Undibacterium parvum: one gene and its partner. The protein of the gene in region 1 binds, or shares a complex with, the protein of each later gene. Links are inferred from orthologs where the notes say so. Each region holds a gene or a part of one and is shown in the gene's direction. Other genes may lie near its edges.

Evidence for each region.
Region 2: the proteins of EJN92_RS13315 (region 1) and xseA are in contact, whole or in part, in a cryo-EM structure (PDB 8TXR), measured with the Escherichia coli proteins. The link is inferred for Undibacterium parvum from one-to-one orthologs.

Annotation. Positions count from the first base shown.
Region 1 is NZ_CP034464.1:3,045,290-3,048,609, reverse strand. Bases 66-3,055 are described here. They hold EJN92_RS13315 (exodeoxyribonuclease VII small subunit), read left to right. Parts: upstream 66-1,428; coding sequence 1,429-1,683; downstream 1,684-3,055. Other genes in these bases: dxs (1-deoxy-D-xylulose-5-phosphate synthase), read left to right, coding at 2,580-3,055; EJN92_RS13310 (polyprenyl synthetase family protein), read left to right, coding at 1,680-2,576; EJN92_RS13320 (DUF1631 family protein), read right to left, coding at 66-932. Outside these bases: more of EJN92_RS13320, read right to left, coding at 1-65; more of dxs, read left to right, coding at 3,056-3,320. UniProt on the Escherichia coli protein: Bidirectionally degrades single-stranded DNA into large acid-insoluble oligonucleotides, which are then degraded further into small acid-soluble oligonucleotides.
Region 2 is NZ_CP034464.1:3,764,500-3,767,711, reverse strand. What follows is about bases 23-2,904. They hold xseA (exodeoxyribonuclease VII large subunit), read left to right. Parts: upstream 23-714; coding sequence 715-2,094; downstream 2,095-2,904. Other genes in these bases: sodB (superoxide dismutase [Fe]), read left to right, coding at 2,234-2,812. UniProt on the Escherichia coli protein: Bidirectionally degrades single-stranded DNA into large acid-insoluble oligonucleotides, which are then degraded further into small acid-soluble oligonucleotides.

The DNA of each region.
Region 1 (3,320 bases):
GCTAGATATTGGAATAGTTTGGTATCCACAGCACGGGATACCTGCACCTCTGCGCCAAATTGTGGGGCGCCGAAATGATTCTGCTCGGAGCCGGAATGTAGGGCTTGGTTGGCCGAAAAATATTTCCTCAGCTTTTGCGCGACATGACTATTTAGAGTCTCAGTTTCTGCTTCAGCTTCAGTTTCAGTTTCGCTATCGACTTTGGCCTTTACACTGCTGGTGGTTTTCTTGACGCGATACGATTCCTGCAAATCAGGCAAAATACCCTGACTTACCAAAGTTTCATTGAGCGCGCGATAGATGGGTGCCAACTCAAACAGGATGTCGGTACGTAGCAAGGAGAAAATTAAATGATGAGCAGCGGAGTCGGGGATGAATTCACACCAGACGGCTTGCATGGTCTTTAGGAAAATATCTGGACGAAATGGATTTTGCGCAATTCCGACGCTATCACAGTCCATTAATTTTGCCAGTCGCATATTCAGCGCAGTGAGCTCCTCAGCACAGCCTAACTCTAGGGTTCGACTTACCCGCGCTAAGGCCAGCTTGGTATCCATTTCTTCGTAGCTGATCAAAGTCAAGGCAACATCTGGCTGGTTAAGCAAAGATTCTGTCTTGGTTTGTAAGGCCTCTATCTCTTTACGAAAATTCGCTTCTATTGCCGCCGAAGCAAGGTAATAAAAAGAGTAGCCATTTTGTTTAAGTAACTGGCCTGCGTGAAAACTCAGGCTAGCTTCTTTAGAATCATTCGATTGCTCTGAGGCTGCCAGTAAGGCGTTCGCCAATCTAGCTAAAAACGCATCGATTTGCGCGACTGTCATATGCGTTGCCTGTTGCATCAAGACGTGCCAAATTTCCGCCGGTGTCTTTAACACTCGCGGATGAATTTCAGCTGAGATACCACTCGGTTTTTTAGTTGAGGTCGGTAACATAATGACACTTCTTCACGCTTACTTGCAACGATGATTAATTTACAAAATTGCCTTTAAAATCAATTAGCTTACAGCTTTACTATACTACGCAAAACGGGTTTCTCGAATTTGACTTTACTATATACGAATAATTTCCACATGGAAACGCTTGTATCACAATTTTCACTTCTTTACAGCACTATTTTAAGTATTATCGCTGTATTGCCCTGATGCAAAAAGCCAAGAAGTGTAACCACTTGTAAAGCCTAGTGGAAACATATTTTTAGCACAATACAAAAAATATCAAGAGAAAAACACTCTCCCTATAAGCGCCACATAACAAGAGTAAATTCGCTATCCTAAGCGAAAATTGCTACACGAACATGAATTCCCAAGAATTCCCCTCTAAATTTCTGCTTGATGATGTCAATCTAAGGATCTGATTGATTACTCCACACGCAGGAATAGCTTTGCTCTAAAATGCAGGGTTGAACTCCTTTTTCACCTGCAAGCGATTATGTCAAAAAAATTACCCATCACTAGCGCACCGGCATCATTTGAAAATGCCATGGCCGAGCTATCCGAGTTGGTCGCGCAAATGGAAGCTGGCGATTTAGCGCTGGAGGCCTCGGTCAGCGCCTATCAAAGGGGTTCTGAACTCATTAAGTATTGTGCGGATCAACTCAATAAAGTGGAGCAGCAAGTCAAGGTACTGGACGCCGGCTTACTCAAACCCTACGCCAGTGACGACAGCCAAGAGGTTCAAGCATGAGCACGCAACTGGCGGAATTCCAGACGTGGATGAAAACGACGCAAGTCGAATTTGAAATCGCTCTGGCAGATTTGCTTCCTGCCAGCACCACATTGCCGACCCGCTTACATGAAGCGATGCGCTATGCCGCCTTAGATGGCGGAAAACGGGTGCGCCCGCTCTTGGTATATGCCGCCGGTCGCCTATTCGATGCGCCGCTGCACTTACTCACGCGTGCTGCAGCGGCTTTAGAAATGATCCATGCTTACTCGCTAGTGCATGACGACATGCCCTGCATGGATGACGATGCACTGCGCCGTGGCAAGCCGACAGTACACATCAAGTACGATGAGCCCACCGCGCTCTTGGTCGGCGATGCCTTGCAAGCACAGGCCTTCCTGGTCTTGGCGGAAGGTGATGCCAGTGCCGAGGTTAAATTACCGATGCTGCAATTACTGGCAACAGCGGCCGGCTCGCGCGGCATGTGCGGTGGCCAGGCGATCGACCTTGCCAGTGTCGGTTTGGCGCTGAACGTGGAAGAACTAGAGCATATGCACAGACTAAAAACTGGAGCACTGTTACGCGCCTCGGTCTTGATGGGTGCGATGAGCGGCAAAACCCTGTCCACAAGCGAAGTAAGCGCACTAGACGTGTATTCCGCGGCCATCGGTCTGGCGTTTCAGGTAGTCGATGACGTTTTAGATGCCACCGCAGATTCGGCAACCTTGGGAAAAACCGCAGGCAAAGATGCGGCCGATAATAAACCTACCTATGTTTCACTCCTGGGATTAGACGCCTCCCGTGCGCTAGCGGACAAACTCTGCCGTGATGCGCATCAGGCCTTATTGCCATTTGGCGAAAAAGCTCAGCTACTGCGCGAGCTGGCAGATCTGATCGTGCAGCGGAAAGCTTAAGCTATGACACTCCAGACTAATTTACTCCAAAATATCAATACTCCGGCCGATCTGCGCAAACTGACGCGCGCGCAATTGCCACCGCTGGCCGACGAGCTACGAGATTTCGTGATCGACTCGGTCTCCAAGACCGGCGGCCACCTATCTTCAAATCTGGGTACGGTAGAGCTGACGATCGCCCTGCACTATGTCTTTAATACGCCGGAAGACCGTCTAGTGTGGGATGTCGGCCATCAAACTTACCCGCATAAAATTCTGACTGGCCGGCGCGATCAGATGCACAGCTTGCGTCAATACGAAGGCGTTTCCGGCTTTCCGCGCCGCGCAGAAAGTCCTTACGATACCTTCGGCGTAGGTCACTCCTCGACCTCGATTTCGGCTGCCTTAGGAATGGCGCTGGCCGCCAAAACCAAGGGTGAGAGCCGTCATTCGGTGGCGATCATCGGCGATGGTTCCATGACCGCCGGCATGGTGTTTGAAGCCATGAACAATGCAGGTGTCTATGACGACATCAATATGCTGGTGGTACTTAACGACAACGACATGTCGATCTCGCCGCCGGTAGGGGCCTTAAATCGCCATCTGGCACGCCTGATGTCGGGCAAGTTTTACGCCGCCGCGCGCAATGTCGGCAAGTCGGTCTTGCCTTCGCCGGTACTGGAACTGGCGAAGCGCTTTGAAGAACATGCCAAGGGCATGATAGTCCCGGCCACCATGTTTGAAGAATTTGGCTTCAACTATATC
Region 2 (3,212 bases), 720 kb from region 1 along the record:
TACATTTCCACACATATTTTGTGGACAAGATTGTGTACAAAGCGAACATTAGTAGCTAAGCAATTGATTTTAATCATTATTTGTCGCCTGCTCAAGAATCATGCAGTAGCGCACTTTCTTCAAATAAAAATATTAAATAAATAATATAACTGGATTTACGACTTTAGCGGAAAAGTTCTTCACATTTTCTGTGGATAAATCCGCTATAAAAACTAAAAAACAATTATAAGCACATGATTTAAATCACTATTTATAAACTGCTCTAAAATTAAACAATCCCGAAAAACAGGTATTTATCCACAGAAAAATTATTTGAATATACATAGTTTGATTTTCAAGATCTTATTTCCACACATATTTTGTGGACAAGATTGTGTACAAAGCTTGCGTAGGGAATTAAGTCTTTGATTTTATTAAAGATTCTTCCACTGCAACTAAATGAGGCAGGCATTTATCCAAGTTTTTCGTGAAATTTAATCCGACTATTTCCCGTATTTCTGTGGATAAGTTTGTGCACAAGCGCGCTTACGAATAGGCAAGTCCTTGATACATAAGCTTTTTATGATACTGCTCAAAGGATAGGCAAAATTACTTTATCTATAAAAATCAAGCGCTTAGTATATTTTTCCAAGTTTTTTTTGACATCAGCTGGGCTTGATGACATCCTAGCGAGCATTTCACGCAACTGTGGACAGCTTTTACCCTGCCGCCCTTATGAATCCTGAATCACCCACCTCAAATCCGCTCGCCAATAACGCAGTCATCACCGTCTCGGCGCTCAACCAGGCGGTGGCGCAATTGCTAGAACGCAATTTCCCGCTGAGCTGGATCTCTGGCGAGATCTCAAATTTCACCCGCGCCGCCTCAGGTCATTGGTACTTCAGCCTAAAAGACAGTGCGGCACAGGTCAAAGCGGTGATGTTTCGTGGCCGCGCACAATACGCCGACTTCATCCCGCGCGAAGGCGACAAGGTCGAAGTAAGAGCTTTAGTCAGTCTGTATGCGCCGCGTGGTGACTACCAAATTAATGTAGAGGCAATACGCCGTGCCGGAGTTGGCAATCTGTATGAGGCGTTTTTGCAACTAAAAGCTAAGCTGGCTAGCGAAGGCCTGTTCGATACCGCGAATAAGCGTGCCATTCCAACATTTGTACGCTGCGTAGGCATAGTCACCAGTCTACAAGCGGCGGCCTTACGCGACGTCCTCGCAGCCCTTAAGAGGCGCGCACCCCACGTGCAAGTGATACTGTATCCAAGCCCAGTACAGGGCGAAGGCGCTGCTGAAAAAATTGCCCAGGCCATTGCCACCGCTTCTGCTCGCGAAGAATGTGATGTATTGCTGGTCTGTCGTGGCGGCGGCAGCATAGAGGATCTTTGGTCATTTAACGCTGAAATCGTGGCACGTACGATTGCCCATTGCAGCATGCCAGTCATTAGTGGAGTGGGACACGAGACCGATTTCACCATCGCCGATTTTGCCGCTGACCTGCGCGCAGCCACTCCCACTGCCGCAGCCGAGCTTGCCGCTGGCGCACGCAGCGATTTTTTAGCAGAACTCAGGCTAAACCAAATTTCTTTACAGCGCGCGATGCAAAGAAGCCTAGCGACACAAGCACAAACCCTGGACTGGACTGCTCGTCGCTTGCTCAGCCCTGGGGCCGCGATCGCCAGTAAACGACTGCAATTACAAAACTGCGCGCAACGCTTACGCTACGCCAGCCATATGCCCTTGCAACAAGCGCAAACAGTACTTGGCCAATGGCGCGCACGCCTAAGCGCACAGCGCCCCGATAGCGCTACCGCAAACTTACACCTGCAAGCACTACAACGCCGACTCACGGATGCCAGCCTACGCCGTGTACAGCAGCAGCAGAGCACCCTCGCGCACCTGCAAGCACAATTAGAATTACTCAATCCGCAACGCACCCTAGAACGTGGCTACGTGATCTTGAGCGACCACAAGGGCAAGCTGATACGTTCCAGCGCAGAGATCAAGCCAAATAGTCTGTTGCATCTGCGCACCGCCATCGACCACGCAGAGTTGGGCATCAGTTCGGTCCAGCGCACGTTGGCCATCATGGGCGATCAAAGCTAGCGAAGTCGTTCGGGCGTAACCAAGCGCTGCCATAAAATCAAGCGATTGCTGCAAGCATTTGCACAAACGCTTACAATGCTGTTTTTACCGTTTCAGTTAATGAAACGACAGCCCACCGCAATCAAAACAAGGATGCACTATGGAACATACCCTCCCGGCACTGCCCTATGCAATGGACGCTCTGGCGCCACATATCTCCAAAGAAACTCTGGAATATCACTACGGTAAGCATCACCAGACCTATGTGACGAATCTGAACAACCTGATCAAGGGTACAGAATTCGAAAACGCCACTTTAGAAGAAATCGTTAAAAAATCTTCTGCCGGCGTTTTCAATAATTCGGCCCAAATCTGGAATCACACTTTCTACTGGAACGGTCTCAAGCCTAACGGCGGCGGCGCAGCAACTGGCGCGATCGCTGATGCGATCAATGCCAAGTGGGGCTCGTTTGATGCATTCAAAGATGCATTCACTAAGTCTTGTGTAGGTAATTTCGGTTCTAGCTGGACTTGGTTGGTGAAAAAAGCAGATGGCACTTTGGACATCGTTAACACCTCCAACGCAGCGACACCGTTGACAACAACAGACACACCATTGTTGACTTGCGATCTGTGGGAGCACGCTTATTACATCGACTATCGCAATGCGCGTCCAAAATATCTGGAAGCATTCTGGTCTTTGGTTAACTGGGATTTTGCCAACGCAAACCTGGCATAAGCAAGCCTAATCTCCCCGCTATGCATAGCGGGGACAATAAAAAAACTGCGTTGATTTATATCAAAGCAGTTTTTTTCGTTTTGAACTGACCATGGTTTGGCAAAGCAGATGCCAGCGAAAAACTAGTGCGCTGACAGCGCTAGCCTCCAAGAAGATTGCCATACTGGGCTTAATTGAGCTTAATTGGGCTTAATTGAGCTTAACTGGAAGCAACTTTACCTTGCCGTGTCACGGCAGTGATGGAAGTTCTGATCGCCTTGGCGTGTGCATCCATGATTGCCAAGAAAAATAGAGCAAAATACCACTAGTCAGGCCCGCCATACCCAATGAGCACCTTACATCGTCGAAGTAAGGCCGCACCCGGACATGTGCGGCAAAGTCTGAGGTAAGGAAGAAAAAT